DNA from 3 places in the Nitratireductor sp. ATLC21 genome. Region 3 is predicted to be linked to each of the others. Evidence: predicted binding sites of a transcription regulator. Region 3 holds the regulator's gene; each other region holds the start of a gene.

Region 1 (4,071 bases), 170 kb from region 3:
GCTGATCGCAACGCCGTTTCCCGTGCAAGATTCCTCCATGCTCACGACACTGGCAGCGGCCAATGCCCTTATCGTGCGGGAACCGGGAGCGCCTGCTGCCGAAGCGGGCTCGCGCTGCCGCGTGCTGATGCTCGGCTGATTTCGAGATCTGACCACGCGTCCTTCCCCGCTCAGGGAAAAGAAGCGCCATCCCACACGGAAGCAACCCACACCCAAACTCCAGGTGTGCGTCCCTATTCCCTCGCCTGTCGGGGGATGGAGATCCTCATCTCCTTGCCGCCATATCCATGAACCGTGTCATGGGCCCGGATGGTCACATGCGCAACACCATTCGGCAGCGAAACCCCAGGCAAGCTGCGCGTGAATGGCTGTTCATTGACATGCGGATGCATGAGTTTGCGCGATCCCAGGACATTGCCCGCATCGTCGAGCACATCCCATCGGTCTGCATAGTGTTCCCAGCCTTCATCGGAATGTGTGAGGGTGACCTCGAAGCGATAGGTTCCGGCCGGCTCGGCAACGACTCTCACATCCACAATGTCCGCTTCTCCGGCAAGCACTGCCGGTGCGAATGTAAGCGCAAGCATAAAGGCCCCGGCTCCACCCGCCCGAACACCATGTCTAGCTGCATGGTGTGGACTGGTCATGCCGGGTCTCCAAAATGTTCAGATTCCGATCAGAACGGGATTTCGTCGTCCAGATTCTGCGAATAGCCGCCTCCGCCGCCGCTATCGGCAGGGCCTGACTGGCCGAAATCGGAACCGCGGCTGCCGCCGCCGCTATAGCCGACCTGATTGTCGCCGCCCTGCCCGCGTGTATCGAGCATCTGCAGTTCGCCACGGAATTTCTGCAACACAACTTCGGTTGTGTAGCGTTCCTGACCATTCTGGTCGGTCCATTTGCGTGTCTGTAGCTGGCCCTCGATATAAACCTTGGCGCCCTTCTTCAGATACTGCTCGGCCACCTTGGCAAGGTTGTCGTTGAAAATCACGACATTGTGCCACTCGGTCCGCTCACGCCGCTCACCCGACTGGCGATCGCGCCATGTTTCCGAGGTCGCAATGCGCATATTGACCACAGGATCGCCGGAGTTGAGCCGGCGAATCTCGGGATCGGCGCCCAGATTTCCCACCAGAATGACCTTGTTGACGCTGCCCGCCATAACGCTTCTCCACGCTTGTCCGAAATCTGCCGCGCACTTTATCGCAAGCCGGGCTGCCGTGCGCTCTCCGCCTGCGGTGCTCCGCCTCTCGTCCACAGCTCATTTGTTCTTATTATGTTCACATTCGATGACCAGCGTCAATGCACCTCCTCCCACGCGCGCGTTGCATGAGGAAAGCCCCGCCGCCATTTGGTCGCACGGGGCTCCGGGTCTTCCGACCCTCCATACCGGGAATGGTTTACCGGTGTCATCAGGCAGGGTGTCTTACCAACCCTGTCTTCAAAGAGATTTGATTTTTCAGGGGCAGCCAGCCGCCAGCGTTGTCATGCCTGCCGGCAATTGCGTTCTCCAGAAACGCAATTCGCCATGGACCGGTAGCGAGACACATTTTCCGCGCCAAGCGCCGAATGTGCCGCGCACCAATCAGCCGGCTGTGGCTTCGCGATCCAGGCGAAGCCCGGTGGATCGGTCAGGTGGAGTCATGCCTTCCTCCTTCTTCGCGTTTCGGTCGGTGCTCGGTTGTCAGCCTGCTCAAGCGGATCGTGCTTGCAGATAGCTCATCAGCGTGTCTGCGGCGCATCTGATCGCGAGCTCTGACAAAGAATATTCTGCGCCTTTGGGCCAGACCGGTCAAGCAAATGCCTTGTGAAGCCGGCAAATGTGATCGTCTGTAACGCAACACGCCTCCAATGGCAGAAATGTCAGGAGAACGTTCGGTTTTTGTTCTTTTTCCTTGCGGAAGGCCGGGCGGCGCGTGCTAAAGGGAATATGCGCGTTCATCTGTGTATTGAGCAGATGGAGCGCGCCCGCGGTGAAGCGCTTTCCGCCCGGTGCCATTCTGGTCCGCGGCGGTCGACATTTGCATCCCGCTTCCTACATGATGCACAGACCGGCCTGCGGCCGGCCAATCCGGTTTCTCAAGACAGGCAGCGACGGGGCATGCCAGAACACAAATTCATTACCATCCGCGGCGCGCGCGAACACAATCTGAAGAATGTCGATCTCGACCTGCCACGCGAGAAGCTGATCGTCATGACGGGCCTGTCGGGTTCCGGCAAGTCGTCGCTCGCCTTCGACACGATCTATGCCGAGGGGCAGCGGCGGTATGTCGAAAGCCTTTCAGCCTATGCGCGCCAATTCCTGGAAATGATGCAGAAGCCGGATGTCGACCAGATCGACGGGCTTTCACCAGCCATTTCCATCGAGCAGAAGACCACATCGAAGAACCCCCGCTCCACCGTCGGCACGGTGACGGAGATCTACGACTATATGCGCCTGCTTTTTGCGCGCGTGGGCGTGCCCTACTCGCCGGCAACGGGCCTCCCGATCGAAAGCCAGACGGTGAGCCAGATGGTCGACCGGGTGATGGCGCTGGAAGAAGGCACACGGCTTTACATTCTCGCGCCCATCGTCCGCGGACGCAAAGGCGAATACCGCAAGGAAATGGTCGAGCTCCAGAAGAAGGGCTTTCAACGCGTCAAGGTGGACGGCGAATTCTACGAGATCGCCGACGTCCCCGCGCTTGACAAGAAATACAAGCACGACATCGACGTGGTGGTCGACCGTGTGGTTGTGCGCGACGATCTGGCGACGCGTCTGGCGGATTCGCTTGAAACCTGCCTGAAACTGGCCGAAGGGCTGGCAGTCGCCGAGTTTGCGGACAGGCCTCTTTCCGATGAGGCAACGGCCAAGGGCGGAAGCGCGAACAAATCCAAGAACGAAACGCATGAGCGTATCGTCTTTTCGGAGAAATTCGCCTGCCCGGTATCGGGCTTCACCATCCCGGAGATCGAGCCACGTCTATTTTCGTTTAACAATCCCGCCGGTGCCTGCCCTACCTGCGACGGTCTTGGCAGCCAGCGCGCGATCGATCCCAATCTGGTGGTTCCCGACGACGGTGTGATCCTGCGTGAAGGCGCCATCGCGCCCTGGGCGAAATCCACATCTCCCTATTACCTGCAGACGCTCGAGGCGCTTGGGCGCGAATATGGGTTCAAGGTCGGCGATCGCTGGCGCGACCTTCCAGCTGAAGGGCAGGATGCAATCCTGAACGGCACAGGCTCCAAGAAAATCGTTTTCGATTATGATGACGGCCTGCGCAGCTACCGCACCACGAAACCCTTCGAGGGCGTGGTGGTCAATCTCCAGCGCCGCTGGAAGGAGACCGAATCTGCCTGGATGCGCGAGGAGATCGAGCGTTACATGTCGGCCCATCCCTGCCCGGCCTGTGGCGGACATCGCCTGAAACCCGAGGCGCTGGCCGTGAAGATCGACGGCCTGCATATCGGTCAGGTCACGGAAATGTCGATCCGCAAGGCGGGTGCCTGGTTTGAGGAGCTGCCAAAACGTCTCAACGACAAGCAAAACGAAATCGCGGTTCGCATCCTGAAGGAGATCCGCGAACGGCTGCGCTTTCTCAACGATGTGGGCCTCGATTACCTGACGCTGTCGCGCAATTCAGGCACGCTGTCGGGCGGCGAGAGCCAGCGCATCCGGCTTGCCTCTCAGATCGGCTCGGGTCTGACGGGGGTTCTTTACGTGCTTGACGAGCCGTCCATCGGCCTGCATCAGCGCGACAATGACCGTCTTCTGGCTACGCTCAGGCATTTGCGCGATCTTGGCAACACGGTCATCGTGGTCGAACATGACGAAGACGCCATTTTGACCGCGGACCATGTGGTCGACATCGGGCCGGCGGCCGGCGTTCATGGCGGACAAATTATCGCCGAGGGAACCCCGCGTGACATCATGGCCAACCCGGCCTCTGTCACCGGCAAGTATCTGACCGGCGCAATGGCGATCCCGATGCCCGAACAACGCCGGGAGATCCCCAAGAAACGGCGCATCCGGGTCGTGGGTGCACGCGGCAACAATCTGAAGGATGTGACGGCGGAAGTGCCGCTCGGCAC
Region 2 (4,071 bases), 210 kb from region 3:
GTTACGGTCCATTCACCTAGACGCCTTGCGCGAGAATGCGCGTATTCAAGCACAGGCGATCGCAGCCGCCTGAAGAACCAGGCGCTTCAGATGTCCAGCTCGTCAGCGAACTCTGCGTTCTCCTGAATGAAGCGAAAGCGTGCCTCGGGTTTGGTACCCATCAGGGAATCTATGGCGCTCTTTGTCGCCTCTTCGCCATCGAGAACGGACACGCGCAGCAATGTGCGTTTGGCCGGATCCATGGTCGTTTCCTTGAGCTGGCTCGCCATCATCTCGCCAAGTCCCTTGAAGCGCCCGATCTCGACCTTACCACGACCCGTGAACTCCGTTTCCAGAAGCTCGTCCTTGTGCGCGTCGTCGCGAGCATACATGGTCTTGCCACCCTGGCTGATGCGGTAGAGCGGGGGTACGGCCATGTAGAGATGCCCGTTCTCGATAAGCTGCGGCATCTCCTGGTAGAAGAAGGTGATCAGCAGAGACGCGATATGCGCGCCGTCGACGTCGGCGTCCGTCATGATGATCACGCGATCGTAGCGCAGGTCATCTTCGCGATATTTCGACCTGGTGCCGCAGCCAAGCGCCTGAACGATGTCGGAGATCTGCTGGTTGGCGGCGAGTTTTCCGGTGCCGGCACTGGCCACGTTCAAAATTTTGCCTCGCAGTGGCAATACGGCCTGACTGGCTCGATTGCGCGCCTGCTTGGCGGAGCCTCCGGCGGAGTCGCCCTCGACAATGAAGATTTCGGCACCCGCCGCTGCACCCATGGTACAGTCGGCGAGCTTTCCGGGAAGGCGCAGTTTTCGCACCGCACTCTTGCGGCTGACTTCGCGTTCCTGGCGGCGGCGCAGGCGTTCGTCTGCGCGGGCCACAACCCAATCGAGAAGCTTGGAGGCCTCCTGCGGATTTTCCGCAAGCCAGTGGTCAAAGGGATCGCGCACGGCGTTTTCGACAATGCGCATGGCGGCAGCCGTGGCCAGCTTGTCCTTGGTCTGGCCGACGAATTCCGGCTCGCGAACGAAGACGGAGAGCATGCCGGCGGCCGAGATCATCACGTCTTCGGAGGTGATGATGGACGCGCGCTTGTTGCCGGTGAGCTCGGCATAGCCGCGAAGGCCGCGCAGGAGCGCGTTGCGGAAGCCGGTCTCGTGGGTTCCGCCTTCGGGAGTGGGCACGGTGTTACAGTAGGAATTGAGCATGGCGTCGCCGCCATACCAGGTGATCGCCCATTCCACCGCGCCATGGCCGGAGCTCTTTTCGCTGCGGCCGGAAAACACTTCCTTGGTGACCTGAAACTGCCCGTCGAGCGAAGCGATCAGATAATCCTTCAATCCGCCGGGGAAGTGGAAGGTGGCCTTGTCCGGCGTCTGGTCTTTCTCACCGATCAACTCGGGCGCACAGACCCAGCGGATCTCGACACCGCCGAAGAGATAGGCCTTGGAGCGTGCCATGCGGTAAAGGCGCGCCGGTTCAAACTTGGCGCCCTTGCCGAAGATCTGCTCGTCCGGCTTGAAGCGCACTTTCGTGCCGCGACGGTTGTGGACATCGCCGAGCTTTTCGAGCCCGCCCTGCGGCAGACCGCGCGAAAAGGTCTGGCGGAAGAGCTGTCGATTGCGCGCGACCTCGACTTCAAGGAGTTCGGAGAGCGCATTCACGACAGAAACGCCCACCCCGTGCAAACCACCGGAGGTCTCATAAACCTTGGAATCGAATTTGCCGCCGGCATGCAGCGTGGTCATGATGACCTCGAGCGCCGACTTGTCCTTGAACTTAGGGTGCGGGTCTACGGGGATGCCGCGACCATTATCCGTGACAGAAAGAAAGCCTTCCGCGTCCAGCTCCACCTCGATGAAAGTGGCATGACCGGCCACCGCCTCATCCATGGAGTTGTCGATGACCTCGGCGAAGAGGTGGTGCAGCGCCTTGTCGTCGGTGCCGCCAATATACATGCCGGGACGGCGGCGGACAGGCTCAAGGCCTTCCAAAACCTCGATGTCGGCAGCACTGTAGCCATCTCCGGACGATGTGGGCGAGGGGGACGGCGCGGGGCGCGGTGCGGGCTTGCGTTCAGGCGCTGCCGGCTCCGGTGCTTTCGCACGTTCCACATTTGCGGTCATTCCGGCGAAGAGGTCGTTGTTGTCGTCCATGAAGCGTGTTGTGTCCTGTCCGCGAATCACATCGCAGTTTGCCATGGATTCCAGGGCAAAGCGAAGCCTGTTCCGGTTCCGTTCGGAGTGTGTGGACGACGCTTTATCAGAAAGCGCGGGCCCCAGCCAAGTGCATGCGGCAAAAAGAGCGATCATCTCCCCCGACAGGGGAGATGATCCGTGGTGTTAGTCTCAGCTGGCCAATGCCTCGATGGGCGGGCAGGCGCAGACCAGATTGCGGTCGCCGCTGACATTGTCGACGCGCGAGACCGGCGGCCAGTATTTGGACGCGGACGCCAGCGCACCCTCGGGGAAGGCGGCTTCATTGCGGCTGTAGGGGTGTGTCCACTCGTCGCCCATCAGCTCCATCGCCGTGTGGGGTGCATTGACGAGAGGATTGTCCTCGTTCGGCCATACGCCCTTTTCAACCTTCGCTGCTTCCTCGGCAATGGAGATCATCGCCTGACAGAAGCGATCAACCTCGCTCTTTGGCTCCGATTCCGTTGGTTCGACCATCAATGTTCCCGCAACCGGAAAGCTCATGGTCGGGGCATGGAAGCCATAATCGATGAGCCGCTTGGCGATATCGTCGACGGTGATGCCGGCACGATCCTTGAAGACGCGCGTGTCGAGAATGCACTCATGCGCGACCCGGTCATTGCGGCCTTTATACAGCACCGGATAGTGCTCTTTCAGCCTGTGAGCGATGTAGTTGGCGTTGAGGATTGCCATTTCCGTCGCCCGTTTGAGCCCGTCTCCACCCATCATTCGGATATACATCCACGTGATGGGCAGGATCGACGCGCTGCCATAGGGCGCTGCCGCGACCGCCTGGTCGCTGCCCAGCGCCACATGGCCCGGCACGAATGGTTTGAGATGTGCCTTGACGCCGATGGGGCCGACACCGGGGCCCCCACCACCATGGGGGATGCAGAAGGTCTTGTGCAGGTTCAGGTGGCAGACATCCGCGCCCAGATCGCCCGGACGCGCAAGGCCGACCATGGCATTGAGATTGGCGCCGTCGAAATAGACCTGGCCGCCATGCTCATGAATGACCGCGCACATGTCGCGCACGCCTTCCTCGAACACGCCGTGGGTGGACGGGTAGGTGAGCATGAGAGCGGCTAGCTTGTCTGAATGTTCTGCCGCTTTGGCCTTCAAATCGTCCTGATCGATATTGCCATCATCCGTGCAGCGCACGACCACCACCCGCATACCCGCCATGGAGGCGGACGCCGGGTTGGTGCCATGGGCGGAGGAGGGGATGAGACAGATGTCGCGACCGGCCTCGCCACGCTCGGCATGGTACCGGCGGATCGCCAGAAGACCGGCATATTCGCCCTGGCTGCCGGCATTGGGCTGCAGGGAGACCGCATCGAAACCGGTGATTTCCGAAAGCCAGCGGTCGAGATCCTCGATCATGCGACGATAGCCTGCCGTGTGCCCGGCAGGAGCAAAGGGATGCAGCCCCGCCACTTCCGGCCAGCTGACCGGCATCATCTCGGCGGCGGCGTTGAGCTTCATGGTGCAGGAGCCGAGCGGGATCATGGCGCGGTCGAGTGCCAAATCCTTGTCGGCGAGCCGGCGCAGGAAGCGCATCATTTCCGTTTCCGAGCGGTGGGCATGGAAGTCGGGCTGGGTGAGGAAGCCTTCGCCACGCGCTTTTGACGGAGCAAGGCGCGGTGCTTCATCCGGCAACTGCGCACCGAACAGGGCGGCAACGGCGGCAAGATCATCCTCATCTGTGGTCTCGTCGACATTGATCCCGATCCGATCCGCGTCGATCACGCGAAGGAGACGGCCGCCAGCCTCGGCTTTCTGGGCGATTTCGTCAGCCTTGCCCGGAACGGTGGCGGTTACCGTATCGAAGATCTTGTCGCCCGCCAGTTCGATGCCTGCGGCTTTCAACGCTGCATGAAGGCGCGAC
Region 3 (4,071 bases):
AGGACAACTTCGATCTTCACCTTTGGGAGAAAGTCGACGACATATTCTGCCCCGCGATAGAGTTCGGTGTGCCCCTTCTGGCGCCCGAACCCCTTCGCCTCGATCACGGTTATGCCCTGAAGGCCGATTTCCTGAAGGGCTTCCTTCACTTCGTCGAGCTTGAAGGGTTTGATGATCGCTTCGACCTTTTTCATGCCTTAGTGGCCTCCAAATGAGTTCAGGAACGGTGATCCCGCGCCCCTTGTTGTTCCGGTTCGAATAAAGCACGAAACATGCCAACTCCAATGAGAGCCTTGCATGAACCGTGCCAATCGCTGCATTGTGTCCGCCGGATGCTACAATCGCACGGGTTTTCAGGCAGCGACATGTTGCGCGCTCACCTTTGAAAATCATCAAGGGACACATGTGGAGCGCGGCACAGTTTGAAGCCTGCTTAAAAAATATGCAATGCGCTCAATAAAACGGCAGCGAGTGATGCATTTGGAGATCGTTACGCCTGAAGAGATGGGCAGGGTGGACCGCGCTGCCATCGCTGATGGGCCGCTGGCCGGTTATTGTCTGATGCGCCATGCGGGCGCGGCGGTGGCAGGTGAAATCCTGGCTCGCTATGCGGAAGCAGAAGGCGTTTTTGTCCTTTGCGGTCCGGGCAACAACGGCGGTGACGGCTATGTCGTTGCGCGCCTGCTGGCAGAACGAGGCCTCCGTGTCCGCGTTTTTGCCGAGGCCAAACCGGTCGCGAGCGGCGATGCGTCGCGCGCGCTTGAGGATTGCCCGGTTGAGGCAGAGCCATTCACCGCTTTCCAACCCACGCCAGGATGGATTGTGGTGGATGCGTTGTTCGGCGCAGGCCTGAAACGCCCGCTTGAAGGGAGGGCAGCCGAGATTGTCGCCAGGGTAAGCAGCAGTGGGCTGCCTGTGGTCGCCATCGATCTGCCTTCCGGCGTTTGCGGGGTATCCGGAAAGCCACTCGGTGCCGCCCTCTCGGCGGAAGTGACTGTCACCTTTTTTCGCAAGAAGCCGGGGCACCTCCTCGTGCCGGGACGGCAAATGTGCGGTGACCTTGTCGTTGCGGATATCGGCATCGCAGACAGCGCGCTTGATACAGTTGGTCGAGCACTTTGGGAGAACCAGCCTGCTTTGTGGCGGGAAGCCGTGCCGAAGCCCTGTGTCAGCGCGCACAAATATTCGCGCGGTCATGTGGCCGTAATTTCTGGTGGGGCAACCTCGACGGGTGCGGCTCGGCTTGCCGCGCGGGCAGCGGCGCGTGCGGGGGCAGGGGCCGTGACGATGCTTTCGCCCACGAACGCGCTTTCGATAAATGCGATGCATTTGACATCGATCATGTTGCGCAAGGCCGACACCGTCGGCGAGTTGCAGGCCTTCCTCGCCCACCGCTTACCCTCCGGGGTGGTTCTGGGACCAGGAGCAGGCACTGGAGAGCGAACGCGCAGTTTCGCACGCGCGCTTCTCCATCAGGCCAATGACGCAAGCGGGTTGGTTTTCGATGCTGACGCCCTCACGGCCTTTAGCGACAAGCCGGATATGTTTTTCGATATGATCAAGGGTTCCGCCGCGCAGGTCGTTCTCACGCCGCACGAAGGGGAGTTCTCCCGACTGTTTCCAGGCCTGGAGGACGCGCCAGCGATTTCCAAAGTGCAAAGAGCGCGGGAGGCGGCAAGACGGTCCGGGGCGACGATCGTGCTCAAGGGGCCTGATACGATCGTTGCGGCGCCCGACGGGCGAGGGGCAATCAATGCCAACGCTACGCCACATCTGGCAACGGCCGGATCAGGCGATGTCCTGTCAGGAATTGCCGCAAGCCTTCTGGCTCAAGGGATGCCGGCCTTTGAGGCAGCGTGCGCTGCTGTTTGGATTCACGCAGAATGCGGTCGGTCATTCGGACCCGGTCTGATCGCCGAAGACCTGCCTGAAATGCTGCCGAAGGTGCTGCAGGGACTCACTTGAGAAAACGCTCTCTGGCCCTCGTCAGTTGGCCCTTGAGCCTCTTGTCGAATTCATGAACAGCAGCTTGGGCATGCTCCCTCGACGCCGGGTCAATAACGGCGCATCAACCCCACCAGACGCCCCTGGACCTTCACCCGGTCGGGGCCGAATATCCGTGTCTCATACGCCGGATTGGCAGCCTCAAGGGCGATCGATGCTCCCTTGCGACGGAAACGTTTCAAGGTCGCTTCTTCCTGATCGACCAAAGCAACCACAATCTCGCCGGGGTTGGCAGTCTGCGTCTCGCGGATGATGACGGTATCACCATCAAAAATTCCCGCCTCGATCATCGAATCGCCTTTGACCTCCAACGCGTAGTGATCGCCTCCACTCAGCATGTCTGGAGGCACGGCGATGGAATGGGTCTGGTGCTGGATGGCATCGATCGGAACACCCGCAGCGATGCGCCCCATGACAGGCACGGAAACGACACCGGCGAGAGCATCGTCATTGCTGGCTGACGGTTTGGGCGGGGCAGGTGGCGCTTTGCCGAGGCTGCCTTCGATAACGCTTGGAGAAAATTTGCGTGCGCCCGCATTCAGGCCCGGCGCAATCGAATCGGGCAGGCGCAACACCTCGAGCGCACGGGCGCGATTAGGAAGGCGGCGGATAAAGCCACGTTCCTCCAGGGCGGTGATCAACCGGTGAATGCCAGACTTGGACGCAAGGTCCAGCGCCTCCTTCATTTCATCGAAGGAGGGCGGGATTCCAGTCTCCTTCAAGCGCTCGTGAATGAACAGGAGAAGTTCGTGCTGCTTGCGGGTCAGCATGGTCGCCACCGAGAATCAGTTAAAAACAAAACCAGAACATACTGTATATGTTCCAGTTGTGTTCCGCAACTGCCGGTATTTGCTTCTCATTTAGGCGCTATGGCGCGTCAAACAGAGCCTTTGCGCCATCCGCTACGAACTGAACGGCGAGAGCAGCCAGTATCACGCCGAGAAGTCTGGTCAGGATCGATCGTCCGGTCTCGCCCAGAAAACGGTCGACGCGCTCTGCGAGTGTAAAAACCGCATAGGTGATGCCGATCGTCGTCAATAGAATTGCCAGCAGTGCGGCGGTTCCGCCAAGGCCGCCGAATGAGCCGGAAAGAAGCACGGTGGCAGAAATAGCGCCGGGGCCGGCAATCAGAGGTATGGCCAACGGAAAAGCTGCGATGTTTCGGATCATGTCGCGCGTGATGGCGCGTTCGGCGCTTTTTTCATGCCGCTCCTGGCGGCGTTCGAATATCATTTCGAAGGCGATGAAGAAGAGAAGCAGGCCGCCTGCCACACGGAAAGCAGGCAGGGTGATCCCGAAAATGGAAAGTATCGCACTGCCGGCCACGCCAAAGAGTGCAAGGACTGCGAAACCGATGATTGCGGCGCGAACTGCGACCTGATTCCGCTCAGATCGGTTCATTCCGACCGTCAACGCCAGAAAGAGCGGTGCCAGACCCGGTGGATCCACGGTCACGAGCAGCGTGACGAATGCGTTGAACAAGGTCTCGTAACCTGCCATCGGGGCCTCCTTTCAAACTGTCTAACCCAGTTGGGAGGCTCCAGAAAAGCTCTGATTGCGACGCTGTGCGCGTGTGCTGCGTCAATTTGTCTACGACACCATTCACAGACCAGCCATATGCGTCTGAAATCGCGTTGGATTTCCTTGGCTTCCGTCACTGCTCCGATTGGAGAATCAACGGCGCTTCATATATAAGAAGTCAGTGATTCCTTATTCTGTGTGTGACTCGATTTGACTGACCAGACAACGCCGACCGGATCGGACGAGCCCGACGATATCGAGCCGATTTCCATCATAGAGGAGATGCAGCGCTCCTACCTCGATTACGCGATGAGCGTTATCGTGAGCCGCGCTCTGCCGGATGCGCGCGATGGTTTGAAGCCGGTGCATCGGCGCATTCTCTACGCGTCGCATGAAAGCGGTTATCACTGGAACCGCAAGTATGTGAAATCGGCACGTCCGGTCGCCGATGTGATGGGTAAGTATCACCCTCATGGCGATGCGGCGATCTACGATGCGCTCGTGCGCATGGCGCAGCATTGGTCCATGCGTTTGCCGCTGATCGAT

The links. Region 3 encodes LexA, which represses DNA repair genes until DNA is damaged. Its sites were predicted from a motif close to TGTTCNNNNTGTGTTCNG; they were not measured.
Region 1: the regulator LexA is predicted to act here: its motif matches at 1,873-1,890, upstream of uvrA (excinuclease ABC subunit UvrA).
Region 2: the regulator LexA is predicted to act here: its motif matches at 2,213-2,230, upstream of parE (DNA topoisomerase IV subunit B).

Annotation. Positions count from the first base shown of each region.
Region 1 is NZ_JBXUOU010000001.1:308,786-312,856, reverse strand. Features, by position in the region: gene AC2CHD_RS01495 (molybdopterin molybdotransferase MoeA) at 1-139, shown strand, start outside; gene AC2CHD_RS01490 (hypothetical protein) at 234-647, opposite strand; gene AC2CHD_RS01485 (single-stranded DNA-binding protein) at 677-1,162, opposite strand; gene uvrA (excinuclease ABC subunit UvrA) at 2,102-4,071, shown strand, end outside.
Region 2 is NZ_JBXUOU010000001.1:679,743-683,813, reverse strand. Features, by position in the region: gene AC2CHD_RS03380 (DUF2336 domain-containing protein) at 1-73, shown strand, start outside; gene parE (DNA topoisomerase IV subunit B) at 87-2,144, opposite strand; gene gcvP (aminomethyl-transferring glycine dehydrogenase) at 2,337-4,071, opposite strand, start outside.
Region 3 is NZ_JBXUOU010000001.1:474,259-478,329, reverse strand. Features, by position in the region: gene AC2CHD_RS02370 (P-II family nitrogen regulator) at 1-194, opposite strand, end outside; gene AC2CHD_RS02365 (NAD(P)H-hydrate dehydratase) at 475-1,965, shown strand; gene lexA (transcriptional repressor LexA) at 2,055-2,774, opposite strand; gene AC2CHD_RS02355 (MarC family protein) at 2,872-3,504, opposite strand; gene gyrA (DNA gyrase subunit A) at 3,736-4,071, shown strand, end outside.